One region of the Streptomyces sp. NPDC057099 genome, then DNA from elsewhere that is predicted to be linked to it. Evidence: riboswitches for the same ligand, from Rfam matches in the RefSeq annotation. Region 1 holds a riboswitch; each other region holds the start of a gene.
What was found. Region 1 has a riboswitch for cobalamin ahead of ACFT4A_RS00390 (ABC transporter substrate-binding protein). Riboswitches for the same ligand answer to the same signal wherever they lie in the genome.
Positions count from the first base shown of each region.

Region 1 (9,352 bases):
ACCGTCCCCACCAGGGCCAGGCCCGCGCCCGCGGCCTGGATCGCCCGCAGCCGTTCGCGCAGGAGGCCCCGCGCGGCCACGGCGGTCACCACCGGGTAGAGAGAGGCGAGAACGGCGGCGACGGTGACCGGGCCGTGCTGCGCGGCGATCGAGTAGGTGCCGTTCGCGGCGACGTCCGCGAGGCCGACGAAGGCGAGCGCGGGCAGCGAGCGCCAGGGGAAGCCGCCCGCCGGGAGGGCCGACGATCCGCGCCGCACCGACACCAGCAGCGCGAGTCCGCCGGCGGTCACGTTGGTCACCCGCTGCACGAACAGGGCGAGGAAGAGCCCGGTGAGCGTGGTCGACGCCTCGGCGATCAGGGCCATCACCGCGCCGAAGCCGAACGCCGCGAGGAGGGTCAGGGCGATGGCCTGGCGCTGCACGGGCGCGCCGCGGAACTGGGGGCCGCCGGCGAGACAGACACCGGCGACGGCGACCAGGATGCCGACGAACTGCAGCAGGCCGGGCCGCTCGCCCAGCACCAGGCCGACGCCGACCGGCACGGCCACGCCGATCGAACCCAGCGGTGAGACCACGCCCATCGGGCCCAGCGCGAGCGCCTTGTAGAAGGCGAGCATCGCCACCGGCCCGACGAGTCCGGCCGCCACGGCGAACCACAGCTGCGGCCCCGCCTCGCTCCAGCCGCCGGTCGCCACGACGACCGCGCCGAGCACGACCACCGCGATCGACTGCGAGACCACGACCACCGTCAGCGCGGGCGTGCGCCGGGTCAGCAGCCCGCCGCCGAAGTCGGCCAGTCCCCACAGCAGGCTGGTGGCCAGGGCGAAGAGCGCTGTCATGGTGCGGAAGCCTCGCAGTACAGTTCAGTGAACGATCAGGTCAACCACACCATAGTGCAATCGGCTGCACTGTGGAATATAAAATATTGGACGGAATGTGTCGGACCTCGAGCTGCTGACCCAGTCCCTGGCGCGCAGCGTCAAGCACTGGCGCGCGGTGCGCGGCTTCACCCTGGACGTGCTCGCCGCCCGGGCGGGTGTCAGTCGGGGCATGCTCATCCAGATCGAGCAGGCCCGCACCAACCCCAGCCTCGGCACCGTCGTCAAGATCGGTGACGCGCTCGGCATCAGCATCACCACCCTGCTCGACTACGAGAAGGGCCCGAACGTCCACATCGTCCCCGCCGAGCAGACCGTACGGCTCTGGCACACCGACGCCGGCAGCTACAACCGGCTGCTCGCGGGCACCGAGGCGCCCGGCCCACTGGAGATGTGGGACTGGCGGCTCATGCCGGGCGAGAGCAGCCCTTCGGACCCGCACCCCGTCGGCACGACCGAACTGCTCCACATCACGGCGGGGGAGCTGACGCTCACCGTCGACGGCGTCGAGCACCGCGTCCCCGCGGGCGCGAGCGTCCACTTCGAGGCCAACGTCCCGCACACGTACGGCAACACCGGCGAGGTGCCGATGCAGATGGTCATGGCCGTCTCGGTGCCGCCCGTGTCCTGAGACGCCCGGTCGGAGGCGGTCCGCTGTTGTTAGCGTGCGGTCATGCGCGCACCCATCGGACACTTCGACGACGCCCGCCCGGCCCCCTCCTGCCTCGACGAACTCACCGGCGCGGTCGCCGACGCCGTGCGGCACTGGCCGGGCAGCGTCCCCGCCGACCAGATCCTCTACGTCGACACCGACCCGGAGTGGGCCGACACCGCCGTCTTCGTGGAGCACTACGGCCGGGACCTGCTGGAGCGGTCCGCGAACTGCGTGGTGGTGTCGGGCAAGCGCGCCGGCGAGACCACGCTGGCCGCGTGCGTCGTGCTGTCCACGACCCGGGTCGACGTGAACGGCGTCGTGCGCCGTCAACTGGGAGCCCGTAAGGCCTCGTTCGCCAGCATGGACACGGCGACCGGCGAGACCGGCATGGAGTACGGCGGCATCACCCCGCTCGGACTGCCGGAGGCCTGGCCCGTGCTGGTGGACGCGGCCGTCGTCGACCTGCCGTACGTGCTGGTCGGCAGCGGCCGTCGACGCGGCAAGCTGCTGGTCCCGGGCAAGGCGTTCGCGGAACTGCCGGGAGCCGTGGTGCTGGAGGGGCTCGGGGGCTCCTGAGCTACGCCACCGTGTGGTGGGCCAGGGCCAGATGCGGGTCCGCCTCGCCGGGTACCGGCTCCGGGTCGGCGTGGACCAGGGCGGCGGTGAGGCGGGGCACGGCGTGCAGCAGCGCGTGCTCGGCGTCGACGGCGATCCGGTGGGCCTCGCGTACCGTCACGGTGCCGTCGACCACGACCGCGACCTCGGCGCGCAGCCGGTGCCCGATCCAGCGCAGCCGCAGTTCGCCCACCCCGCGCACCCCGGGAACCTCGGTCAGGGCCTTCTCGGCCCGGTCCACCAGGTCCGGGTCGACCGCGTCCATCACCCGGCGGAACACCTCCCGCGCCGCGTCCCGCAGCACCAGCGCGATGGCCGCCGTGATCGCCAACCCCACGATCGGGTCGGCCAGTTGCCAGCCCAGGGCCGAGCCGCCGGCGCCCAGCAGCACGGCCAGTGAGGTGAAGCCGTCGGTGCGGGCGTGCAGTCCGTCGGCGACCAGCGCGGCCGAGCCGATCGCGCGGCCGACCCGGATGCGGTAGCGGGCCACCCACTCGTTGCCCGCGAATCCGACGAGAGCCGCCACGGCGACCGCCGGGACGTGCTGGACCGGGCGCGGGTCGAGGAGGCGGTCGATCGCGGTCCAGCCCGCGAAGGCCGCGGACGCGGCGATCGTCAGCACGATCACGAGACCCGCCAGATCCTCCGCCCGCCCGTAGCCGTAGGTGAAGCGGCGGGTGGCCGCGCGCCGGCCCAGTACGAAGGCGATCCCGAGCGGCACGGCGGTCAGCGCGTCCGCGGCGTTGTGCACGGTGTCCCCGAGCAGTGCCACCGAGCCGGAGACGGCCACCACGAACGCCTGGGCCAGGGCCGTCACGCCGAGCACCGCGAGCGAGACCCAGAGCGCCCGCATCCCGCGGGCCGAGGACTCCAGGGCGGAGTCGACCTTGTCGGCCGTCTCGTGAGAGTGGGGGGTGAGGAGGTGGGACAGCCGGTGGCGCAGGCTGTGCCGGTGGTGGTGAGGGTGGGAGTGCTCGTGCCGGTCGCTCACGTGGGTCCCCTTCCGGTGCGCGGGAGTGGACGTGCACACGCCCACAGGGCCATTATGTGCGTATGAGCGCACGCATGCACCTGTCACCTGCGCACGATGCGCATCCGCGCAGCCCCGGCGAGGAACAGTTGGCGCTCGCCGCCGAACTCCTCGCCCTCCTGGGGGACCGGACCCGGCTCGCCCTGCTGCACGCGCTGACCGGGGGAGAGGCCGATGTCACGACCCTCACGGAGGCGTGCGGGGCGGCACGGCCCGCCGTCAGCCAGCACCTGGCGCGGCTGCGTCTCGCGGGCCTGGTGGACACACGCAAAGAGGGCCGCCGCGTGATCTACTCACTTCGCGACGGCCATCTGCGCCGACTCGTGGACGAGGCGCTGAACGTGGCCGACCACCGTCTCAGCGACCGCCCCCCGCACGACTGAATCAGTACCGCTCGGCCGTCCCCAGGTACCGCTCGGCGAAGGCGGCGGCCGCCACGGGCGACGAGAACAGGCGGCGCAGCCGTGCGATCGAGGTGCCCGCGCGGTACGGGTCGCCCGACGCCGCCCCGTGGAACACCTCGGCCAGCCACTGTGAGAACTCCTGGTAGTCCCACACCCGCCGCAGGCAGGCCTCCGCGTAGCCGCCGAGGCCGCTGTCGTCCCCGTCGGTCAGGCGGTCCGCCAGGGCGTCGCCGAGCAGGAAGGCGTCGTGCAGGGCGAGGTTCATGCCCTTGGCGGCGATGGGGGCGACCAGATGGGCCGCGTCGCCGGCGAGGTACAGCCGGCCGTGCACCATCGGCTCGACCACGTAGTCGTGCATGTCCAGGACGCGCTTCTCGATCAGCCGCCCCTCCGTCAGCGGCGGCACACCGGCCGCCCCGAGCCGCTGCCGCAGCTCCGCCCAGACGCGCTCGTGCGGCCAGTTCTCCGGGTCGTCGCCCGGCGGGCACTGGAGGTAGTAGCGGGTCACCTCCGGGCTGCGGGGCATCTGGCCCGCGAAGCCGTTCCCGTGACAGCCGAACAGCACGCAGTCGGCCGATGGCGGGGCCTCGGCGAGCAGCGCCAGCCAGCCGATGCCGTAGTCGTGCCGGGCGACCCGGACCCGCTCCGGCGGCAGCGAGGCCCGCGTCACTCCGCGCGCCCCGTCGCAGCCGGCCACGAAGTCGCAGTGCACGAGCCGCTGTTCACCCGTCTCCGGGCAGGTGTACGACACGGACGGCCGGTCGGTGTCGATGTCCTGCACCTCGACGTCCCGGACCCCGAAGCGGATCTCCCCGCCGCGCACGTCGGCGTACTCGCGCACCAGGTCCGTCACCAGCAACGGCTGCGGGTAGACGAAGTGATGACTGCCCGTCATCTCGCCGTAGTGGAACCGGTACCGCTCTCCGTCGAAACGGAATTCGCACGAGGTGTGCAGCTCGGCGCGGTCCAGCAGATTCCGGGCGAGGCCCCGCTTCTCCAGGCCCCGTACGGCCCACTCCTCGATGACACCGGCCCGGGGCCGCTGTTCGATGAACTCCCGGGTCTCGGTCTCCAGCACCAGACAGTCCACGGAGGCGGCCCGCAGGATGTTGCCGATGGTCAGTCCGGCGGGACCGGCGCCCACGACGACGACGGGGAAGTGTTGCGGGGCAGCGGAGTTCGCAGGGGAGGAAGCGTGGGTCATGCGCTCGATTATGAAGGCCCGAGCCGGGGGATCTCGATCGCCGGGCAGCGGTCCATCACCATCTCCAGGCCCGCGGCCCGGGTGCGGTCGTACGCCGCCTCGTCGACGACGCCGAGCTGGAACCACACCGCCCCGGCGCCCTTCGCGACGGCCTCGTCCGCGACCGCTCCGGCGAGGTCGCTGTTCACGAACACGTCCACGACGTCCACGTCGAAGGGGATGTCCGCCAGGCTCGCGTACCCCTGCTCGCCGTGCACGGTCTCCGCCTTGGGGTGCACGGGCACGACGCGCTTGCCGTAGCGCTGGAGCACGGCGGCGACGCCGTACGCCGCGCGCTGCCGGTTCGACGACAGGCCCACCACGGCCCAGGTGTCGCCGAGCTCGGTGAGGATCCTGCGGACCGTTGCGTCGTCGCCGTACACCGGCGGCCTCCTCGGGAGTCGTGGAAGAGCTGCTGTCCGGGCAACGACGCAGGGTGCGTCGTGATTCCCCCCGGATCCTCCGTGATAGCTTGCCGAGGCCAGTCGAACCCATGTACGTGGGTCAGGGAATCCGGTGCGAATCCGGAACTGACGCGCAGCGGTGAGGGGGACGGGCGGGGCCGCGGCCACTGAACGGCTCGTATGCCGTACGGGAAGGCGCCCCGCACCGGATGAACCCGAGTCCGAAGACCTGCTGGCGGCCCCCGCGGCCGGCCGGCGGTGGGGGAGCACCGTACGACCGGGCTCCGCGATCGGGCCCTCGACGTCTGAGGACTGGTTTCCTTGCCCCTCGCCCGACCCGCCCGCGCCGCCGTCCTGCTCGCGGCCTGCTCCCTGCTCATGACCGGCTGCGCAGGCTCCGAGGCCCCCAAGGCCAAGGCGTCCGCCACCCTCGACAACTGCGGCCGGAAGGTCCGGGTCGACAAGGCGCCCCGGCACGCCGTCTCCCTCAACCAGGGCACCACCGAGATCCTGCTCTCCCTCGGCCTCGCCGACCGAATAGCCGGCACGGCCACCTGGACCGACCCCGTGATGAAGGGGCTGGAGAAGGCCAACGCGAAGGTGCCGCGCATCGCCGAGAACAACCCCTCCTTCGAACGGGTCCTGGACTCCGAGCCCGATTTCGTCGCCGCGTCCTTCGTCTCCACCCTCGGCAAGGGCGGCGTCGCCACCCGCGACCAGTTCGAGAAGCTCGGCGTGCCCACGTACGTCTCCCCGTCCGACTGCGCCGGCAAGGACAACTCGGGCGGCGGCGACGGCAAGCGCGACAAGGCGCTGGGCATCGACGCCGTCTACGGCGAGGTGCGGGACCTCGCGACCGTGTTCGGAGTGAAGGACCGCGGCGACAAGCTCGTGGCCTCCCTCCAGCAGCGGATGAAGAAGGCCACGCGGGGCGTCGACGCCTCGGACGTCTCCCTTCTGTACTGGTTCGCCAACTCCGAGTCGCCCTACATGGCCGGCTGCTGCGGGGCGCCCGGCATCATGACGCGTGCCCTCGGCGCCGAGAACGCCTTCGACGACACGCACGAGGAATGGCCGCAGGTCAACTGGGAGACGGTCGCCGACCGCAACCCCGACGTCCTGGTCATCGGCGATCTCACGCGCAACTCGGAGACCGCCGAGTCGGCGAAGCGGAAGATCGCCTTCCTGGAGTCCGACCCGGTCACCAAGAACATGGACGCCGTCAAGAACAAGCGGTACGTGCTGCTCAGCGGGCAGGCCATGAACCCGACCATCCGCACCGTCGAGGGCGTGGAGAAGGTCGCGGCCGGACTGCGTGAGTTCGGGCTCGTGAAGTGACCGTCCGCGGACCGGCGCTCGGTGTCGCGGGCGCCTTGCTGCTGGTGGTCTCCGTGGCCCTGGCGATCACCATCGGACCGGCCGACATCCGGGTCGGGGACGTGTGGTCCGTCGTCGCCTCGCACGTCGGGCTCGGCAGCTCCGACCTGACGCCGATCCGGGACGGGATCGTCTGGCAGCTGCGGCTGCCGCGCACCCTGCTCGCGGCCGTGTGCGGGGCGGGACTCGCCGTGTGCGGGGCGGTGATGCAGTCGCTGCTGCGCAACCCGCTCGCCGATCCGTTCGTGCTCGGGGTGTCCTCGGGCGCCTCCACCGGCGCGGTCGTCATCGTCGTGCTGGGCGTGGGCGGCGGAGTCGTCTCGGTGTCCGCGGGGGCGTTCCTCGGCGCCCTGGTCTCCTTCGCGCTGGTGCTGCTGCTCAGCCACACCCTCGGCGACACCACCGACCGGGTCGTCCTCGCGGGCGTCGCCGCCATGCAGCTCTTCTCCGCGCTCACCTCCTTCGTCGTGCTGACCGCCGCCGACGCCGAGACGACCCGGGGCGTGCTGTTCTGGCTCCTCGGCTCGCTCGGCGGGGCCGGGTGGACCGACGTGTGGCTGTGCTTCGCCGTCCTGGCCGTGGCGCTGGTGGTGTGCCTGTCGTACGCCCGCACCCTCGACGCCTTCGCCTTCGGGCAGGACGCTGCGGCCGCGCTCGGGGTGTCCGTGGCCCGCACCCGCCTGGTGCTGCTGTGCGTCACCGCCCTGCTCACGGCCGCGCTGGTCAGCTCCGCCGGGGCGATCGGCTTCGTCGGGCTGGTCCTGCCGCACGCCGCCCGGGCGCTGGCCGGACCCGGGCACGCCCGGCTGCTGCCGATCACCGCCCTCGCCGGTGCGGTGTTCCTGGTCTGGGTGGACACCCTGGCCCGTACGGTCCTGGATCCGCAGGAGGTGCCGGTGGGGGTCGTGACCTCGCTGATCGGGGTGCCGGCGTTCGTGGCGGTGCTCTACCGGACACGGAGGGTGCGATGACCGAGACACCGACCAGTGAGACGCAGACGCAGGTGCGGGCCGGGCTCCGGGCGGACCGGGTCAGCCGCCGTACCGACGGGCGCCTCATCCTCGACGGCGTCGCCCTCGCCCCCGAACCCGGCTCCACCGTCGGCGTCCTCGGCCCCAACGGCTCCGGCAAGTCCACGCTGCTGCGACTGCTGGCCGGGCTGCTCACGCCGACCGCCGGGGTCGTCACCCTCGACGGCACCTCGCTCGGTGACCTGCCCCGGCGCACCATCGCCCGCCGCCTCGCCATGGTCGAGCAACAGGCCGACACACAGGTCGAACTGACGGTTCTGGACGTCGTACGGCTGGGCCGCGTCCCGCACCGCCGCGCCTGGACACCCGCCTCGGCGGACGACGAGCGGGCGATCCACGCCGCCCTGGAGCGCACCGGGCTCGCCGCCCGGGCCGGACAGCCCTGGCACACCCTGTCCGGCGGCGAACGCCAGCGGGTGCAGATCGCCCGCGCGCTCGCGCAGGAACCCCGGGAACTCCTCCTGGACGAGCCCACCAACCACCTCGACATCCACCACCAGCTGGACCTGCTCGCCCTGGTCACCGGCCTCCCGGTCACCACCGTCGTCGCGCTGCACGACCTCAACCTCGCGGCGATGTACTGCGACCGGGTCGTCGTCCTGCGCGGGGGGACGGTCGTGGCGGGCGGTGCTCCGGGTGACGTCCTCACCGAAGAGCTCATCGCGGAGGTGTACGGGGTGCGGGCCGCCGTCAGCCGCGAAGGACCCGAACAGCGGCCCCACGTGCGCTTCCTGGGCACGCTGGCCTGAAGCCTGCCCGGCCCTGGTGCCGGGCACGCCATTGGTGGGGCGCTTCCCGCCACGGTGGCCTGAAAACGCCGAACATGCCTGCGTGTGCGCGCCCACCCGCCTACGCTCGCCTCGTGCTGCGCATCATCGACGCCCGTAGCGGCGAGCCGGTCGACGCCGCCCCGGCCCGCCGGGGCCTGACCCGTGTCGAGGTGCACGCGCCCGACTTCGACACGACGAGCCTGCGGGTGCTGCTCGTCGCCGACCTGCTCGTCCGGGCCCTGGAGCTCGGCGGCACACCCGTGTGGGCCCTGCTGACCGGCGGGCGACGACAGGCGGAGCTGCGCGCCGGCGCCGCGGCGCTCGGCATCCGGCCCTTCGAGGACAGCCCCGACGTGAGTGCCGGGCTGGGCGAGGCGCAGGTCATCCACGTCGCGGTCGAGGGCGGCACGGCGACGGACGGTGTGCGGATCGATGTCGCCCCCGCACAGCCCGACATCCCGGACCCTTCCGCACACCCGGACACGCGGGACGGCGCCGACCCCGGTGTCCTGCGCCTCGCCCTGCTCGCCCGGCACCACAGCGCCCCCGCCCTGCTGGAGGCGGCCGCGCTCGACGAGGCCCGGGACACCCTCGCGCGGTGGCGCGGCGCGGTCGCCCGTTGGGCCAGGCTGCCCTCGCGGCCCGTCCCCGACGAGGTGCGCCGGCGGTTGCGCGACGCCTGGGAGGATGACCTGGACCTGCCCCGGGTACTGGACATCCTGCACGATGTCGAGACCGAGCCGGAGCTGCCCGACGGCGCGCGCTTCGAGACGTACGCGTACGCCGACCGGCTCCTCGGCCTCGACCTCACCCGCGACCTGGGATCCCCGTCATGATCGAGCGTGCCGGAGCCGGCCCACTGCGCCGCCTGGTCGTCCTGCGGCACTCCAAGTCCGCCTGGCCCGTGGGCGTCGCCGACCACGAACGCCCCCTCGCCCCGCGCGG
Region 1 covers NZ_JBHUTX010000001.1:71,623-80,974, forward strand. Annotated here, with positions in the region: gene ACFT4A_RS00355 (EamA family transporter) at 1-839, opposite strand, end outside; gene ACFT4A_RS00360 (helix-turn-helix domain-containing protein) at 937-1,509, shown strand; gene ACFT4A_RS00365 (YbaK/EbsC family protein) at 1,552-2,109, shown strand; gene ACFT4A_RS00370 (cation diffusion facilitator family transporter) at 2,111-3,139, opposite strand; gene ACFT4A_RS00375 (ArsR/SmtB family transcription factor) at 3,202-3,561, shown strand; gene ACFT4A_RS00380 (4-hydroxybenzoate 3-monooxygenase) at 3,563-4,786, opposite strand; gene ACFT4A_RS00385 (CoA-binding protein) at 4,795-5,208, opposite strand; cobalamin riboswitch at 5,291-5,481, shown strand; gene ACFT4A_RS00390 (ABC transporter substrate-binding protein) at 5,608-6,567, shown strand; gene ACFT4A_RS00395 (FecCD family ABC transporter permease) at 6,564-7,577, shown strand; gene ACFT4A_RS00400 (ABC transporter ATP-binding protein) at 7,574-8,386, shown strand; gene ACFT4A_RS00405 (hypothetical protein) at 8,461-9,243, shown strand; gene ACFT4A_RS00410 (SixA phosphatase family protein) at 9,240-9,352, shown strand, end outside.

Region 2 (9,352 bases), on a different contig from region 1:
TTGTTCCCTGGACAGCAGGCTCGGGGACAGGCCCGGTACCGACGTGGCGGTCAGCCACAGCCGGCACATCCATTCCAGCTGGGCGGTGCGGTCGTAGGCCTGGTCCAGGGTCGCGCCGTAGGTGATCGTGCCGTGGTTCCGGAGGAGGCAGCCGGAGCGGTCGGCGAGGGCGCGGAGCATGTTCTCGGCCAACTCGTCACTGCCGTACGTCGCATACGGGGCAACCCGGACGGGTCCGCCGAGCGCGGCGGCCATGTAGTGGATCAGCGGGAGCTCGCTGACGAGCGTCGAGACGGCCGTCGCGTGCACGGCGTGGGTGTGGACGACGGCGCGGGCGTCGGTCGTGCGGTGGACGGCGAGGTGCATGGGCAGCTCGCTGGTCGGGACGAGCGTGCCGAGGACCTGCCGGCCGTCGAGGTCGACCCCGGTCACGTCGTCCGGCGCGAGCCGGTCGTAGGGCACGCCCGACGGCGTGACCAGCACGGTGTCCCCGACGCGCACCGAGACATTGCCGGACGTTCCGACGACGAGCCCCTCGGTGACCGTCCGGCGGGCCGTCGCGACGAGGTCCTCCCAGGCGCGCGCCTCCTCGGGGCGCACACCGCTCCGCCGCGACTCCCCCGCATCCTGTCCACTGCCTCCGACGTCCCCCGTGTCCCGCTCGTCGCCTCGCTGCTCAGCCATGCGGCGATCCTGCCAGGCAGCCCTTCAACGCGCCGCCGGGCGGGGGCACTTTAGGCCGGAAACCGAGCATCCGTAAGGGCGCATACCGGCACAAACACATCATGGATCTCTCTTGGCCGGAGATCATCGGATATTCAACGCCCCTCCAGTACGCTCTGGGGGATTTGCCGTGCACGTAGCCATTCCGGGGGGAATCACATGGCCCGTGACCACATACCGCCCCGCCGCCGCGGCCGCTTACTGGCGGCCTCCGCGGCGGCGCTCGCGCTGGGAGGGACCACGCTCGCGGAGTTTCCGGCCGCGGCGGCGAGCCGCCCGAAGGGGCATGACGTCTCGTCCCACCAGAAGAACGTCGACTGGACGAGCGCGAAGGCGCAGGGCGCCAGATTCGTCTACGTCAAGGCGACCGAGTCCACCACGTACCGCAACCCCTACTTCAGCCGGCAGTACAACGGCTCGCGCGCGGCGGGCCTCGTCCGCGGCGCCTACCACTTCGCGCTGCCGAACAGGTCGTCGGGCCAGGCACAGGCGGCCCACTTCGTACGCAACGGCGGCAGCTGGAGCGCGGACGGCTGGACCCTGCCGCCGGCGCTCGACATCGAGTACAACCCGTACGACAAGAAGCACAAGTGCTACGGCCTGAGCAAGGCCGGGATGGTCGGCTGGATCAAGTCGTTCAGCGGCGAGGTCAAGCGGCTCACCGGCCGCCGCCCGGTGATCTACACGACCACCCACTGGTGGAACACGTGCACGGGCAACAGCCGTGCCTTCGCCGCGAACCACCACCTGTGGGTGGCCCGCTACGACGCGGCGAGCCCGGGCGCACTGCCGGCCGGCTGGTCCTCCTGGACCTTCTGGCAGTACGACAACGGCGACGGCACCCTGCCGGGTGACCAGAATCTCTTCGACGGGTCACTCGATCGACTGAAACAGTTCGCAAGGGGCACTTGATCGTTGGGGTGCAAGGGCCGCTGCACCAGGGCGGAATGACACTCCTCTGTTGCGGACACCCCTGCGCCCCTCCCAGTTCATCTTCCGTTCACTCGGGTTACCTACGTTCGTCCCGCCAACGACGCCGAACGATTGCCTGGGTAAATGGAAAGCTTCTCGCTGATCCTCGCGATTGTGGTGGTCACCGCACTCGCGTTCGATTTCACGAACGGTTTCCACGACACCGCGAACGCGATGGCCACGACCATTTCCACGGGCGCCATGAGACCGAAGATCGCGGTGGCCATGTCCGCGGTGCTCAACCTGGTCGGCGCCTTCCTGTCCGTCGAAGTCGCGAACACGATCTCCAAGGGCCTCGTCGACGAGGCCGGAATCCGTCCCGAGGTCATCTTCGCCGCCCTGGTCGGAGCGATCCTCTGGAACCTGCTGACCTGGCTCGTGGGTCTGCCGTCCAGTTCGTCGCACGCCCTGATGGGTGGCCTGATCGGCGCCACGATCGCCTCGGCGGGCGTCGGCGCGGTGCACGGTGACGTCCTGGTCACCAAGGTGCTGATCCCGGCGATCGCCGCCCCGCTGGTCGCGGGCATCGCCGCACTGCTCGCCACCCGGCTGACGTACTCCCTCGGCAAGAAGGCCGACGGCGACGCCTCCAAGAAGGGCTACCGGGCCGGCCAGATCGCCTCCGCCGGCCTGGTCTCGCTGGCCCACGGCACCAACGACGCCCAGAAGACGATGGGTGTCATCACCCTCGCCCTGGTCGCCGGCGGCGCCGTCGCCCCCGACTCCGACCCGCCCATGTGGGTCATCCTCTCGGCGGGCATCGCCATCGCGCTCGGCACCTACCTCGGCGGCTGGCGCATCATCCGCACCATGGGCAAGGGCCTGACCGACCTCCAGCCGCAGCAGGGCTTCGCCGCCCAGACCAGTGCGGCGACGGTCATCCTGGCCTCCTCGCACCTCGGCTTCTCCCTCTCCACCACCCACTCCGTGTCCGGCGCGGTGATGGGTGCGGGGCTCGGCCGCAAGGGCGGCGTGGTCCGCTGGTCGACGGCGACGCGGATGTTCGTCGCCTGGGGTCTGACGCTGCCGGCGGCGGCCCTGGTGGGCGCGCTCGCCGAGTACGTGACCGGCTTCGGGAACTGGGGCACGGCGGTCGTGGCGGTGTTCCTGGTCGCCTCCAGCGCGGTGATCTGGAAGCTGTCGCGCCGTGAGGTCGTCGACCACACGAACGTCAACGAGGTCGAGGAGGAGCCGGCGGGTGTCGTGACCACCGCGATCGCCGCGGTGACACCGCCTCCGGCGGGCCCGTCCGAGGAACTGGCCGCCACGATCCCGGCCCAGGCCCCGGCCGACCGGAAGCCCTCCACCACGACCACCACGGTCTGATCCCGCCCACCGGTGACAAGGAAGAATCTCTGAGATGAAGATCGACTGGGCGACCCTCGGCTCCGTCTTCGGCGTCAGCCTCGTGGCCACCGTGACCCTCGTCGGCCTGTTCACCCTCGGCATCACCGGCCTGTCGCGCCGCGAGCGGGCGGTGGCGGCGGGCGGGTCGGCGGGGCTCGCGGTGACGGGTGCGTACGCGTGCTTCGCGGCGTGTGCGGCGGCTGTGGGATACGGGATCTATCTGATCGTGGCCTGACCACGACCACCACGATCGTCTGTTGCCGGGCGGCACGGGGCTTCGGTCCCGGGCCGCCCGGTTGCCGTTCACGGGACAGCCGTCGGCACCCCCTGCGAGGCAGGCGGTGTGGGCTTGTCCACACTCTCCCCTCGCAGGTCAACGGCAAGTTGACGGTTGTTCGCGGCCGTGGTGGACTGCCGGGGCCAATGCGGCGGCAGGAGAGGAAGCCGGTGGAAGTCCGGCGCGGTCCCGCCACTGTCACCGGGGTAGCACTCACCGGGAGCCAGGAACTCTCACCGCCGGTCTCGTCGAACCAGGGCGTGGACACCCTGAGTGAGGACATATCGCCATGTTCGGCTGCCGATCGAGGGCCAGTTCCCCACCGTTGTCCGCCCCCGTGGCCGGCTGAGCCCATGGGTGCCGGTCGCGTCCACGCGTACGGTGCCGCCGTCGGTCTGATCGGTGATCTGCTGCTCGGCGATCCTCGCCGGGGGCATCCGGTCGCCGCGTTCGGGCGGGCCGCGGGTGCCGTGGAGCGGGTGTTGTGGCGGGACCACCGGGGGTGGGGCGCGCTGCACACCGTGGTGTGCGCGGGCGGGGCCGTCGCGCTCGGGGCCGTCGCCGCGCGTGCCGTGCGTCCGTCCACTGTCGCGTCGGTCGGGCTGACCGGTGCCGCCACCTGGGCCGTCGTCGGGGGGACTTCGCTCGCCCGGGAGGCGCAGGCCATCGGGCGTGCGCTGGAGGCCGGGGACGTAGAAGCGGCCCGTGCGCGGCTGCCGCATCTGTGCGGACGGGATCCACAGGCCCTGGACGCCGACGGGATCGCCCGGGCCGTCGTCGAATCCGTTGCCGAGAACACCTCCGACGCCGTCGTGGGAGCGCTCGTGTGGGGGGCCGTCGGCGGTGTCCCGGGGCTTCTCGGGTTCCGGGCCGTCAACACCCTCGATGCCATGGTCGGGCACAAGTCGGCCCGGTACCGGCGCTACGGGTGGGCCTCCGCGCGGCTGGACGATGTCGTGGGCTGGCCGGGGGCCCGGCTGACCGCCGTGCTCGCGACCGCGGCCGGGGGCGACCCCCGCGGAGCCGTGACGGCCTGGCGTGCCGACGCCGCCAAGCATCCGAGTCCCAACGCCGGGCCCGTGGAGGCCTCGTTCGCGGGGGCGCTCGGGGTGCGGCTCGGCGGAACCCTGTCCTACGGCGGACGCGTCGAGCACCGTCCCGTCCTCAACGGCGCGGGGCGCGCCGTCGCCACCGGGGACATCGAACGGGCCGTACGGCTGTCCAGACGTGTCGGCTGGCTCGCGCTCGGCGTCTGTGTCGCCGCGCGCCACATCGTGAAGGGGCGTACGTCATGACGGGCGGGGGGCTTCTCGTCGCCGGCACCACCTCCGACGCCGGCAAGAGCGTCGTGACCGCCGGGATCTGCCGGTGGCTGGTGCGGCAGGGCGTCAAGGTCGCGCCGTTCAAGGCGCAGAACATGTCGCTGAATTCGTTCGTGACGCGGGAGGGCGCCGAGATCGGGCGGGCGCAGGCCATGCAGGCGCAGGCGTGCCGGGTGGAGCCGACCGCGCTGATGAATCCCGTGCTGCTCAAGCCCGGCGGCGAGCAGAGCAGTCAGGTCGTACTGCTGGGCAAGCCGGTCGGCGAGCTCAGTGCGCGCGGGTATCACGGAGGACGGCAGCAGAAGCTGCTCGGGACGGTGCTGGACTGCCTGGAGCGGTTGCGGGGCACGTATGACGCGGTGATCTGCGAGGGGGCCGGTTCGCCTGCCGAGATCAATCTGCGGCGGACGGACATCGTCAACATGGGGATCGCCCGAGGCGCCGGGCTCCCCGTGCTCGTCGTCGGCGACATCGACCGGGGCGGGGTCTTCGCCTCGTTCTTCGGGACCGTCGCCCTGCTGTCCCGCGAGGACCAGGACTGTGTCGCCGGGTTCCTCGTGAACAAGTTCCGCGGGGACGTCTCCCTGCTGGAGCCGGGGCTCGACATGCTCCACGGCCTCACCGGGCGGCACACGTACGGCGTTCTGCCCTTCCGGCACGGGCTCGGGATCGACGAGGAGGACGGGCTGCGCGTCTCGCTGCGGGGGACGGTCCGGGAGTCCGTCGTCGCCCCGCCCGTCGGCGAGGACGTGCTGCGCGTCGCCGTCTGCGCGGTCCCGCTCATGTCCAACTTCACGGATGTCGACGCGCTGGCCGCCGAGCCCGGTGTCGTCGTGCGGTTCGTGGACCGGCCCGAGGAACTGGCCGACGCCGACCTGGTCATCGTGCCGGGGACCCGGGGGACCGTCCGTGCCCTGGAGTGGCTCAGGGAGCGCGGACTGGCCGACGCGCTGGTGCGCAGGGCCGCCGAGCAGCGGCCCGTCCTCGGCATCTGCGGCGGCTTCCAGATCCTCGGCGAGCACATCGAGGACGACGTCGAGAGCCGCCGCGGTCATGTCGACGGGCTCGGGGTCCTGCCCGTACGGGTGCGGTTCGCGCGCGAGAAGACCCTCACCCGGCCGGTGGGTGAGGCCCTCGGGGAGCCGGTCGAGGGCTACGAGATCCACCACGGGGTCGCCGATGTCACCGGCGGGGCGCCCTTCTTGGACGGCTGCCGGGTCGGCCAGACCTGGGGCACGCACTGGCACGGCTCGCTGGAGTCGGACGGATTCCGGCGTGCCTTCCTGCGCGAGGTGGCGGCCGCCGCCGGCCGCCGTTTCGTACCGGCACCGGACACCTCGTTCGCCGCGCTGCGCGAGGAGCAGCTCGACCGGCTCGGCGACCTGATCGAACAGCACGCGGACACGGACGCGCTGTGGCGGCTCATCGAGTCCGGCGCGCCGCCGGGGCTGCCCTTCGTCCCGCCGGGAGCGCCCGTATGAGGGCCGTGGCGGTGATGTGGACCGCCCGCACGGCGACCGCGGGCCACCTGAGACGCTGGGACGGCTGCCCGGTCCATCCGCAACTCGAAGGCGACTTGGAGGACGACGAAAAGTGACCACCCCCTTTCCGTTCACGGCCGTGGTCGGCCAGGACGATCTGCGGCTCGCGCTGCTGCTGAACGCCGTGTCACCGGCGGTCGGCGGTGTGCTGGTGCGCGGCGAGAAGGGCACGGCCAAGTCGACGGCCGTGCGGGCGCTGTCGGCGCTCATGCCGGAGGTGGACGTCGTCTCCGAGTGCCGCTTCTCCTGCGACCCCGGCTCGCCCGACCCCGGCTGCCCGGACGGGCCGCACGAGCCGGGGGGCTTCGCCTCCCGGCCGGCCCGCATGGTCGAGCTGCCCGTCGGCGCCTCCGAGGACCGGCTGGTGGGCGCGCTGGACATCGAACGGGCCCTGTCCGAGGGCGTGAAGGCCTTCGAGCCCGGCCTGCTCGCCGACGCGCACCGCGGCATCCTCTACGTCGACGAGGTCAACCTCCTCCACGACCACCTGGTCGACCTGCTGCTGGACGCGGCCGCGATGGGCGCCTCGTACGTGGAGCGTGAGGGCGTCTCCGTGCGGCACGCCGCCCGCTTCCTGCTCGTCGGCACCATGAACCCCGAAGAGGGCGAGCTGCGGCCGCAGTTGCTCGACCGGTTCGGGCTGACCGTCGAGGTCGCGGCCTCGCGGGAGCCCGATCAGCGCGTCGAGGTCGTACGGCGTCGGCTGGCCTACGACGACGACCCGGCCGGGTTCGCCGCCCGCTGGGCCGAGGAGGAGGCCGACGTACGGGCCCGGATCGTGGCCGCGAAGAAGCTGCTGCCGTCGGTGCGGCTGGGCGACGACGCGCTGCGGCAGATCGCGGCGACCTGCGCTGCCTTCGAGGTGGACGGCATGCGCGCCGACATCGTGATGGCCAGGACGGCTACGGCGCTCGCGGCCTGGGCGGGGCGTACGGACGTGCTCGCCGAGGACGTACGGCAGGCCGCGCTGCTCGCGCTGCCGCACCGCCGGCGCCGCAATCCGTTCGACGCGCCGGGACTTGACGAGGACAAGCTGGACGAGACCCTGGAGGAGTTCTCCGGGGACGACGACCCGGACCCCGACCCGGATCCGGACCCCGGCTCGGGGCCGGACGGGCCCGGCGGGGGCGGCGGACAGCCGACGCCCGACGACGGACCCCAGGGCGGGGACCAGGAGGCCCGGCCGGAAGGCGAGCAGGAAGGGCAGCCGCAGCCGCAGCCCTCGGGTGCCGGCGAGCAGTCGGCCGCACGCGCTTCCGAACCGTTCCGGACCAAGGTGCTGAGCGTGCCCGGACTCGGCGAGGGTGCCGCCGGGCGGCGTTCGCGGGCCCGGACCGAACACGGCCGGACCACGGGCGCCCGGCGGCCGAAGGGCTCCCTCACCAAGCTGCACCTGGCGGCGACCGTGCAGGCCGCGGCCCCGCACCAGAAGGCACGCGGACGGTCCGGGCCCGGACTGGTCGTGCGCCGGGACGACCTGCGGCAGGCCACCCGCGAGGGCCGCGAAGGCAATCTCGTGCTGTTCGTCGTGGACGCCTCCGGGTCGATGGCGGCGCGGCAGCGGATGAGCGCCGTGAAGGGTGCCGTGCTGTCGCTGCTGCTGGACGCGTACCAGCGGCGGGACAAGGTGGGTCTGGTGACCTTCCGGGGATCGGGCGCGGAGGTCGCGCTGCCGCCGACCTCGTCCGTGGACGCGGCGGCGGCCCGGCTGGAGTCGCTGCCGACCGGCGGCCGTACGCCGCTGTCGGCCGGGCTGCTGCGCGCGCACGACGTCCTGCGGGTGGAGCGGCTGCGCGATCCCGCGCGGCGGCCGCTGGTCGTGGTGGTGACGGACGGGCGGGCCACCGGGGGCCCGGAGCCGGTCGCCCTGGCCGGGCGTGCGGCGCGGCTGTTCGCGGCCGAGGGCGTCGCGTCCGTCGTCGTGGACTGCGAGTCGGGTCCGGTGCGGCTGGGGCTCGCCGGGCAGCTCGCGGGTGAGCTGGGCGGCACCGCCGTGACGCTGGACGAGCTGCGGGCCGACTCGATCGCCGGGCTGGTCAAGGATGTGCAGGGTACTTCGAGGAGGGCCGCGTAATGCCGCAGGGACAGCCGAGTGTCGTTCCGGACGACGGTCTGACGACCCGACAGCGCCGGAACCGGCCGCTCGTCTTCGTGCACACGGGCATCGGCAAGGGCAAGTCCACCGCCGCCTTCGGGCTCGCGCTGCGGGCCTGGAACCAGGGCTGGCCGATCGGGGTGTTCCAGTTCGTCAAGTCGGCGAAGTGGAAGGTCGGCGAGGAGAACGCGCTGCGGGTGCTCGGGGCGTCCGGTGAGGGCGGGTCCGTCGACTGGCACAAGATGGGCGAGGGCTGGTCCTGGGTGCAGCGCGACGGGCAGATGGACAACGAGGAGAAGGCCCGGGAGGGCTGGGAGCAGGTCAAGCGGGACCTGGCGGCCGAGACGTACAAGCTCTATGTGCTGGACGAGTTCGCCTACCCGCTGCACTGGGGCTGGATCGACACCGACGAGGTCGTGGAGGTGCTGCGGAACCGGCCCGGGACCCAGCATGTCGTGATCACCGGGCGGAACGCGCCCGAGAAGCTCGTCGACTTCGCGGACCTCGTGACCGACATGTCCAAGGTGAAGCACCCCATGGACGCCGGGCAGAAGGGGCAGAGGGGCATCGAGTGGTGATGTCCTCGTCCGTCCCACGGCTGGTCATCGCCGCGCCGGCTTCCGGCAGCGGCAAGACCACCGTTGCCACGGGGCTGATGGCCGCGTTCGCCGCGCGGGGACTCGCCGTGTCCCCGCACAAGGTCGGGCCGGACTACATCGACCCCGGGTATCACGCGCTCGCGAGCGGGCGGGTGGGACGGAACCTCGACGCCTATCTGTGCGGGCCGGAGCAGGTCGGGCCGTTGTTCCTGCACGGGGCGCGGGCGTGTGACATCGCCGTCGTCGAGGGCGTGATGGGGCTGTTCGACGGGGCGGCCGGTGAGGGCGAGCTGGCGTCCACGGCTCATGTGGCCAAGCTGCTGCGGGCGCCGGTGGTGCTGGTCGTCGACGCGTCGTCGCAGTCCCGGTCGGTGGCGGCGCTGGTGCACGGGTTCACCACCTGGGATCCGGAGGTGCGGGTCGGGGGCGTGATCCTGAACAAGGTCGCCTCGGACCGGCACGAGTGGCTGCTGCGG
Region 2 covers NZ_JBHUTX010000006.1:292,030-301,381, reverse strand. Annotated here, with positions in the region: gene ACFT4A_RS11830 (class II aldolase/adducin family protein) at 1-684, opposite strand, end outside; gene ACFT4A_RS11825 (lysozyme) at 883-1,635, shown strand; gene ACFT4A_RS11820 (anion permease) at 1,780-3,021, shown strand; gene ACFT4A_RS11815 (hypothetical protein) at 3,056-3,277, shown strand; cobalamin riboswitch at 3,433-3,572, shown strand; gene ACFT4A_RS11810 (cobalamin biosynthesis protein) at 3,673-4,614, shown strand; gene ACFT4A_RS11805 (cobyric acid synthase) at 4,611-6,122, shown strand; gene ACFT4A_RS11800 (putative cobaltochelatase) at 6,235-8,256, shown strand; gene cobO (cob(I)yrinic acid a,c-diamide adenosyltransferase) at 8,256-8,855, shown strand; gene ACFT4A_RS11790 (cobyrinate a,c-diamide synthase) at 8,855-9,352, shown strand, end outside.
Region 2: linked by a shared signal. The riboswitch ahead of ACFT4A_RS11810 (cobalamin biosynthesis protein) and the one ahead of ACFT4A_RS00390 (ABC transporter substrate-binding protein) in region 1 are both predicted to bind cobalamin.

Region 3 (9,352 bases), on a different contig from region 1:
CGACCTGTGCCCCCGGCTCGTCCTGCCCGTGCCCGCCGACCGGCTGCGCGTCTGGTCACCGCGGGATCCACACCTCTACGACCTGACCCTGGAGGTCCTCGACGCCTCCGGCGCGATGGTCGACACGGCACACTCCTACGCCGGTCTGCGCTCGGTCGCCGTCCACGGCAAGCGGCTGCTGCTGAACGGCGAACCCGTCTTCCAGCGGCTCGTCCTCGACCAGGGCTACTACCCGGACGGCCTGATGACCGCCCCGACCGACGCCGACCTCGTCCGGGACATCGAGCTGGGCCTACGGGCGGGCTTCAACGGCGCCCGTCTGCACCAGAAGGTCTTCGAGGAGCGCTACCTCCACCACGCCGACCGGCTCGGCTATCTGGTCTGGGGCGAGTTCGGCGACTGGGGCTGCGAGACCGGCGTACGCGACGACAACCAGAGCCCCGACGCCTCCTACGTCACCCAGTGGCTGGAGGCCCTGGAGCGCGACCACTCCCACCCCTCGATCGTCGGCTGGTGCCCGCTGAACGAGACGTACCAGCCGCTGCACGACCGTGTCACCGGGCTCGACGACGTCACCCGGGCGATGTTCCTGGCCACCAAGCAGGCCGACGCCACCCGCCCGGTGATCGACGCGTCCGGCTACGCCCACCGGGTGCCGGAGACCGACGTCTACGACTCGCACTGCTACGAGCAGGACCCCGACGTCTTCGCCAGGACGATGGAGGGTCTGGCTCAGGACCGGCCGTATGTCAACCAGGCGCCGGACGGGCGGCCGTGGTCGGTGCCCTACCGTGGACAGCCGTACTTCTGCAGCGAGTTCGGTGGCATCTGGTGGGACCCGGACGCGGCGGCCGGCACGGATGGCGACGACCAGGACACCTCCTGGGGTTACGGACAACGGCCGTGCAGTGCCGAGGAGTTCGTCGCGCGCTTCACCGGACTGACCGGGGTACTGCTCGACGACCCGGACATGTTCGGCTACTGCTACACCCAGCTCACCGACGTCTTCCAGGAACGCAACGGCGTCTACCGCTTCGACCGCTCCGAGAAAGCCGACACCACACTCCTGCGTGACGCCCAGACCCGCCCGGCCGCCTTCGAGGACGTGCCACGGCATCCGTGACTACAACGATGCAAGGAGAAACCGCACATGCGCTTACGATCCCGAAGTTCACTGTTCGCCGTCCTCCTGGCCCTGCTGCCGGGGCTCACCGCCGTCCCGTCCGCGGTCGGCCGCGACGCCGGGCCGAAGGCCGCCGCGGGCACGTTCCGCAACCCGCTCAACCCCGGCCCCGACCCGTACGTCTCGTACTGGAAGGGCAACTACCACCTCACCACCACCCAGGGCGACAGCATCCGCATGTGGCGCTCGCCCTCGCTGAGCACCCTGCTCACCTCGGACCCGGTGACCGTGTGGAAGGACAGCGACACCTCCCGCAACCGCAACATCTGGGCGCCGGAGTTCTACCGCTTCGGCGACCGCTGGTACCTCTACTACACGGCCGACGACGGGGTCGACGAACACCACCGGCTGTACGTCCTGGAGTCCGAGCGGGACGACCCGGCGGGCCCGTACCGCTTCAAGGCGAAGCTCACCCCGCCCAACCACGCCGACAAGTACGCGATCGACCCGGGCGTGTTCCAGCACAACGGCCGCCTTTACCTCGCCTACGCCGGGCTCAACCGGTACCAGCACAACGGCCTCAACATCGCCCCGATGTCCAACCCCTACACCGTCTCCGGTGACGCCGTCCCCCTCGACGCCGCCGGCGGCTGCCCCGAGGTGCGTGAGGGGCCGGAGTTCCTCCACCGCAACGGCCGTACCTGGATGACGTATTCGACCTGCGACACCGGCAAGCCGGACTACCAGGTCTGGATGATGTCCCTGCGCGACGGCGCCGACCCGCTCGTGCCCGGCAACTGGACCCAGCACTCGGGGCCGGTGTTCTCGCGCGCCGACGACCGAGGTGTGTACGGCCCCGGCCACCACGCCTTCTTCCGCTCGCCCGACGGCACCGAGGACTGGCTCGTCTACCACGCCAAGACGACCTCGACGAACACCTACACCGACCGCACGACCCGCGCCCAGAAGATCACCTGGAACGCGGACGGCAGCCCTGACCTCGGCCGCCCGCTCGCCCTCGGGGCCACCCAGGACCTGCCCTCCGGCGACCCCGGATCCGGCACGTACTGGATCAACGACGACGGCCGCTCCAGCGGCGCCGGAAGCGTGGCCTACACGGGCGACTGGAACTCCGGCACCGGCTGCGCCACCCAGTGCTTCTGGAGCGACGACCACTGGAGCGACCGGGCCGGCGCCACCGCCACCCTCACCTTCACCGGGACCCGCATCGCCCTGTTGTCCGTCCGCGACACCGGCAACGGCATCGCCGGGATCAGCGTCGACGGCGGAGCCGAGCAGCGCGTCGACTTCCACGGCGCGATCCGCACCGGCGAGAAGCTGCAGTACGTCAGCCCCAAGCTGCCCCACGGGCGGCACACCCTGCGGATCCGGGTCACCGGGGAGCACAACGCCCAGTCCCGGGGCGCGTTCGTGAGCGTGGACCGGGCGGAGGTGTACACGAACTGACGGACGGCCGAGGAGGGTCGGGGAGCCGGGTCAGCCCAGGTAGACCGGGAACTTCAAGGCCAGGTCGCCGAGTTCGGCCCGCTCCGCCTCCGTGAGCGCCCGCCTCCCGGTGCCCACCAGCAGCGCGTCCCGGTCGGTGAACGACGCGGGGAACGCGCTCCCCGCGATCCGCTCCAGCAGCTCGCGGGAGCGGGTGAGCCCCTCCGCCGGCGGCTGCTCCGCGTCCGGGAGGTGCGCGATCAGGTCGAGGTGGTGCAGCGTCCACTCCAGGACGTACGCCGAGAGATAGTCCGCCACGGTGAGGACCTCGTCGCGGGTGCCGACCCGGCCGGCCGGGTCGGCGAGCCGGGCGGCACGGCCGGCGGCGGAGCCGACGTCGTCCAAGTGGAACGTGAGCAGATGCGGATCCTCGTACGCGGCGGCGAGCCGGACGGTCAGCGCGTCGAGCGGGTCGTCACCGGTCGGCGGCCTGTCGGCGAGCTCCCAGTAGGTCACCGCGTCACGGGTCGGCTCCAGGTCGGACGGGGTGGCGAGGGTGATCAGGACGTCCTGGGCGTCGATGACGAGATGGCACACCAGGTCCCGCACCAGCCAGCCGGTACAGCCGGACGGCCGGGCGAAGTCCTCGTCGGCCAGGTCGGCGACCGCCGCGCGCAACGCCGTCCAGGAGCGTGAGAAGAGATCCACCTCGGCACCGTAGTGCGGTGCGGCGCGGGCGGACAAACGCATTTCGGGCGGTTGGTACGCCCTCGTGCCAACTCGTGAACCCTGCCCTCGAGTTCATAGGCGCAGGACTCTGGCGACCTCAAGAATTCCTGGGCTACCGTCGGTAACACCCCTGGTTGCCACAGGGGCCTCTCCCGACCCCTGCGCACCTCCTCCGGAAGGCGGCCCATGGAACACCCGTCAGAACCCGCCGCGTTCACCCGCCGCCGTGCCCTGACCGTCGCGGGCGGTGTGCTCGCCGGTGCCGCGCTCGCGCAGGCGACGTTCCCGGCCTTCGCGGCCGGAGCCGGAGCGTCGGACGCGGACGCCATCGTCATCGGCCACGGCCTCGCCGGGCTCGTCGCCACCGCCGAACTGGCCGCCGCCGGACGCAAGGTGCTGCTGCTCGACCAGGAGCCGGAGGCCGGTCTGGGCGGGCAGGCCTTCTGGTCCTTCGGCGGGCTGTTCTTCGTCGATTCCTCTGAGCAGCGGCTCATGGGCATCAAGGACTCGAAGGAACTGGCCTGGCAGGACTGGCTGGGCACGGCCGGCTTCGACCGTGGCATCACCGACCCGTCGGGCCAGGACCACTGGGCCCACAAGTGGGCCGAGGCGTACGTGGACTTCGCCTCGGGGGAGAAGCACTCCTGGCTCGCGGGGCTCGGGATGCAGTGGTTCCCGATCGTCGGCTGGGCCGAGCGCGGCGGTGGCCTCGCGGACGGGCACGGCAACTCCGTACCCCGCTTCCACGTCACCTGGGGCACCGGGCCCGCCGTGGTCGAGCCCTTCGAGAAGAAGGTGCGCGCCGCCGTCGAGGACGGCAAGGTGACGTTCAGGTTCCGCCACCGGGTGGACGACCTGATCGTCACGAACGGAGCCGTCACCGGCGTACGCGGAAAGGTCCTGGAGCCCAGCAGCGCGGCCCGCGGCAAGCCCAGCTCCCGCAAGGTCGTGGGCGACTTCGAACTGAACGCCCCCGTCGTGATCGTCACCTCGGGCGGCATCGGCGCCAACCACGACCTCGTCCGGCAGAACTGGCCCGCGCGCCTCGGCAAGCCCCCGAAGTCCATGATCACGGGCGTGCCCGCGCACGTGGACGGCCGGATGCTCGCGATCACCGAGAAGGCGGGCGGACGGATCGTCAACCCCGACCGCATGTGGCACTACACCGAGGGCCTGAAGAACTACGACCCGATCTGGCCCGACCACGGCATCCGCATCCTGCCCGGCCCGTCCTCCATGTGGTTCGACGCCACGGGCAAGCGCTTCTCCAGCCCCGACATCCCGGGCTACGACACGCTCCACACCCTCAAGTCGATCACCGACACCGGATACGACTACTCCTGGTTCGTCACGACCCAGAAGATCATCGCCAAGGAGTTCGCGCTCTCCGGCTCGGAGCAGAACCCGGACCTCACCGAGAAGAACGTCTGGAAGCTGCTGTCGCGCATCTGGCAGACCCCCGAGCCGATCGAGCGGTTCAAGGAGAAGGGCGAGGACTTCGTCGTCGCCACGACCCTGCCCGAACTCGTCGCCGGCATGAACAAACTGACGGGGGACGACCTGATCGACCTGGCCGGCCTGCAACGGCAGATCGAGGCCCGCGACCGCGAGATCGCCAACCCGTACACCAAGGACGCCCAGGTCATGGGCATCCGCAACGCCCTCGCCTACCCCGGCGACACCCTCAGCCGCACCGCCTCCGCCCACCGGATCCTGGACACCAGCGCAGGGCCGCTGATCGCCGTACGTCTCAACATCCTCACCCGCAAGACCCTCGGCGGCCTCCAGACCGACCTCTCCGGCCGCGTCCTGAACGCCTCCGGCAAGCCGATCAGCGGTCTGTACGCGGCCGGCGAGGTCGCCGGCTTCGGCGGCGGCGGCGTCCACGGCTACCGCTCCCTCGAAGGCACCTTCCTGGGCGGCTGCCTGTTCTCGGGCCGCGCGGCGGGCCGGGCGGCGGCGGCCGCGACGGCGACCTGACCCGACCGGGGGCGGGCCATGCCCGGCCCGCCCCCGGCCGCGAGCGTCAGGCGAGTCCGGGCCGCTCCCCGTCCAGTTCGGCGCGGACGGTCCGGGCCGCCGAGACCAGGTTCTCCAGGGACGCGCGGGTCTCGGTCCAGCCGCGGGTCTTCAGGCCGCAGTCGGGGTTGACCCACAGCCGCTCGGCGGGGATGGCCTGCAGGCCGGTGCGCAGCAGGTCGGCCGCCTCCTGTGCGCCCGGAACCCGCGGGGAGTGGATGTCGTAGACACCCGGCCCCGCCTCGCGCGGATAGCCGTGCGAGGCGAGTTCGCGGGCGACCTGCATATGGGAGCGGGCGGCCTCCAGGCTGATGACGTCCGCGTCGAGGTCGTCGATGGCCTGCACGATGTCGCCGAACTCGGCGTAGCACATGTGCGTGTGGATCTGCGTGTCCGGCCGCACCCCGGCCGTGCTGAGCCGGAAGGCCTCCGTGGCCCACGCCAGATACTCCGGCCGGTCGGCGGCACGCAGCGGCAGTGTCTCGCGCAGGGCGGGCTCGTCGACCTGGATGACCGACGTCCCGGCCGTCTCCAGGTCTCCCACCTCGTCGCGCAGGGCGAGGGCGACCTGCCGGGCCGTCTCGGCGAGCGGCTGGTCGTCGCGGACGAAGGACCAGGCGAGCATGGTGACCGGCCCGGTGAGCATGCCCTTGACCGGACGGTCCGTGAGGGACTGCGCGTACGTCGTCCAGCGCACGGTCATCGGCTCGGGGCGGGAGATGTCGCCGGCCAGGATCGGCGGGCGGACGTAGCGGGTGCCGTAGGACTGGACCCAGCCGTGCTGCGTGGCGAGGTAGCCGGTGAGCTGCTCGGCGAAGTACTGGACCATGTCGTTGCGTTCGGCCTCGCCGTGCACCAGGACGTCCAGACCGGCCTTCTCCTGGAAGGAGATCACCTCCTGGATCTCGGCCTTGATGCGCTCCTCGTAGCCGGCCGTGTCGATACGGCCCGACCGCAGGTCCGCCCGGGCGGTACGCACCTCACCGGTCTGCGGGAAGGAGCCGATCGTGGTCGTCGGCAGCAGGGGCAGACCGAGCCGGGCGCGCTGGGCGGCGGTTCGCTCGGCGTACGGCAGCGAGCGGCGGGCGTCCGCCCCGGACACCGCGGCCGTGCGGGCGCGGACCGCCGGGTCGCGGGTGATCGGGGAGTTCGCCCGGGAGGACAGGTCCGCCCGGTTCGCGGCGAGTTGCGCGCCGATCGTGTCGGTGCCCTGCGCGAGACCGCGCGCGAGGGTGACGATCTCGGCGGTCTTCTGCCGCGCGAAGGCGAGCCAGCGCAGGACCTGCGGCTCGATGTCCCGCTCCGCCCCCGTGTCCAGCGGCACGTGCAGGAGGGAGCAGGAGGCCGAGACGTCGACCCGGTCGGCCAGGCCGAGGAGCGTGCCGAGCCGGGAGAGCGAGGCCGCCAGGTCGTTGATCCAGATGTTGCGGCCGTTGACCACACCGGCGACCAGCCGCTTGCCCGGCAGACCGCCCACCGCCGCCAGATCGTCCAGGTTGGCCGCCGCCGACTCCGTGAAGTCCACCGCGAGTCCCTCGACCGGCGCCTTCGCCAGTACCGGCAGGGCGTTCCCGAGCCGGTCGAAGTACGAGGCCACCAGCAGCTTCGACCGGTCGGTGAGGGCTCCGAGGTCGCGGTAGGCACGCTCGGCGGCGTTCAGCTCGGCCGGGGTCCGGTCCTGGACCAGGGCAGGCTCGTCCAGCTGGACCCACTCGGCGCCCGCCGCGCGCAGGTCGGCGAGGACCTCTGCGTACACGGGCAGCAGCCGGTCCAGGAGCGTGAGCGGCTCGAAGTCGGCGGGCACACCCGGAGCGGGCTTGGCGAGAAGCAGATACGTGACGGGGCCGACGAGGACGGGGCGCGCGGTGTGGCCGAGCGCCAGCGCCTCGCGCAGCTCGGCGACCTGCTTGGCGGAGTCGGCGGTGAAGACCGTGTCCGGACCCAGCTCGGGCACCAGGTAGTGGTAGTTCGTGTCGAACCACTTGGTCATCTCCAGTGGCGCCACGTCCTGCGTGCCACGCGCCATGGCGAAGCAGCCGTCCAGGGCGTCCGCCGCGACGGCCTCCCGGTGACGGTCGGGGATCGCGCCGACCATGACGGTGGTGTCCAGGACGTGGTCGTAGAACGAGAAGTCGCCCGTCGGGACCTCGTCGATGCCGGCGTCGGCCAGCTGCCGCCAGTTCGAGGCGCGCAGGTCGGCGGCGGTGGCCCGGAGGGCGTCGGCGGTGACGCGGCCCTTCCAGTAGCCCTCGATCGCCTTCTTCAGTTCCCTGTTCTGTCCCTGGCGGGGGTAGCCGTACACGGTGGCCCGTGCTGCCGCGGCTGCGGGCTTGGTGGTCACGGAGATCTCCTTCGCGAGACGAATCCCTGAGATCCCGGCGACGGGACGAGAGCGCGAAGGGGTGACGAACCCGACGGAGTCGACCTCGCGCGGCACAGCGCGGTCGTTCGCCTGGTAAGTACGCCGACCCGCCCTCGAGGTCACCGGAATGTCCGCGCACGGATCGTCCGCGCGCGGGCAGTTGGCAGGTCTTCGGACTCGCGGGCACGTTCTCACCATGTGAGAACACCTACTGGCCGTCGCTTCCCGGGCCCTGCGTGGACCCAGTGCGTATGACGGCGGTCGTTCCCGCTCACCGCTGCGGGGCAGTCCCGGATTCCCACCGGGTTCCCTCTTGCGACGCATCCCGCCTGGCTGACGGGGCGAACCAGCTGCACCGCCAGCCTATACACGGTCAGGCCGCGGAAGCGACCCTCAGCCGCCGCTCACCGGCCGCCCCGCCGCCAGCGCGGCCAGCTCCTCCGGGGTGCGCGGACCGGGCGCCGACCCGGTCAACAGCCCCTGCGCGCGCAGGAGGTCCGCGGCGGCGGCACCCCACGGCAACCGCAGTCCCGCCTGCCGGAGGAGATCGGTCCGGGCCAGCGCCGTGGGCGCGGGGGCGAGGTGCACACCGTCCGGGGTGAGGAGCGCCGCGTCGTCGGCCCAGCGCAGGGCGAGATCGACGTCGTGGGTGGCCATCACCACCGTGGTGCCGCTCGCCCGCAGCCCGTCGAGCGTGGCCAGGAGCCGTTCCTGGCCGTCGGGGTCGAGTCCGGCCGTCGGCTCGTCGAGGATCAGGACACGGGGCCGCATGGCGACCGCGCCCGCGATGGCGGTCCGCTTGCGCTGCCCGTAGGAGAGCAGATGGGTGGGCCGGTCGGCCAGGGCGCCGATGTCCAGGGCGGCGAGCGACTCCGCCACCCGCGCCCGTACCTCCGTGTCGGACAGCCCGAGGTTCAGCGGCCCGAACGACACGTCCTGCTCGACGGACGCCGCGAACAGCTGGTCGTCAGGGTCCTGCACCACGAGCTGGACGGTCGTCCGCAGCCGGGTCAGGCCCTTGCGGTCGTACGTCACCGGCTGCCCGTCGACCGTCAACCGCCCCTCGTGCGGCCGCAGTCCGCCGCTGAGCAGCCGCATCAGCGTGGTCTTGCCGCTGCCGTTGCGGCCGAGCAGCGCGAGCGCCCGCCCCTCGCGGATCTCGAAGTCGAGGCCGCTGAGCACGGCCGGGCCGTCCTCGTAGGCGAAGGACGCGCCCCGCAGGGCGACGAGGGCGGGCTCGCTCATGTCAGCGGCCTTTCCAGTACGAAGGTGAGGACGGCCAGTGCCGCGAGGAGCGCGCAACTGGCGACCGTGAAGCGGACGGAGACGCGGGCCTCGGGCACCAGGACACGCAGGGTCCCGTCGTAGCCGCGCCCGGCGAGACCCGCCTGGAGGCGGGCCGCCCGGTCGAAGGCCCGGACGAACGCGGTCGCGCCGAGCCCGCCCAGCGAACGCCAGGCGGCGGCCCGCGTGGTGTGCCCGAGCCGGGCTGCCTGCGCGTCACGGATCCGGCGCACGGAGTCAAGCAGCAGAAAGCTCATGCGGTACGTCACGAGCGCGACATCGACGACCGGCGCCGGGACGCCGGCCCGGACCAGGCGCGGCAGCAGGTCGGACATGGGTGTGGTGAAGGCGAACAGCAGCACCCCGAGGGAGGCCGCCGAGGTGCGCAG
Region 3 covers NZ_JBHUTX010000008.1:193,898-203,249, reverse strand. Annotated here, with positions in the region: gene ACFT4A_RS14395 (glycoside hydrolase family 2 protein) at 1-1,123, shown strand, start outside; gene ACFT4A_RS14390 (glycoside hydrolase family 43 protein) at 1,151-2,590, shown strand; gene ACFT4A_RS14385 (maleylpyruvate isomerase N-terminal domain-containing protein) at 2,621-3,277, opposite strand; gene ACFT4A_RS14380 (FAD-binding dehydrogenase) at 3,485-5,278, shown strand; gene metE (5-methyltetrahydropteroyltriglutamate--homocysteine S-methyltransferase) at 5,325-7,658, opposite strand; cobalamin riboswitch at 7,824-8,045, opposite strand; gene ACFT4A_RS14370 (energy-coupling factor ABC transporter ATP-binding protein) at 8,073-8,924, opposite strand; gene cbiQ (cobalt ECF transporter T component CbiQ) at 8,921-9,352, opposite strand, start outside.
Region 3: linked by a shared signal. The riboswitch ahead of metE (5-methyltetrahydropteroyltriglutamate--homocysteine S-methyltransferase) and the one ahead of ACFT4A_RS00390 (ABC transporter substrate-binding protein) in region 1 are both predicted to bind cobalamin.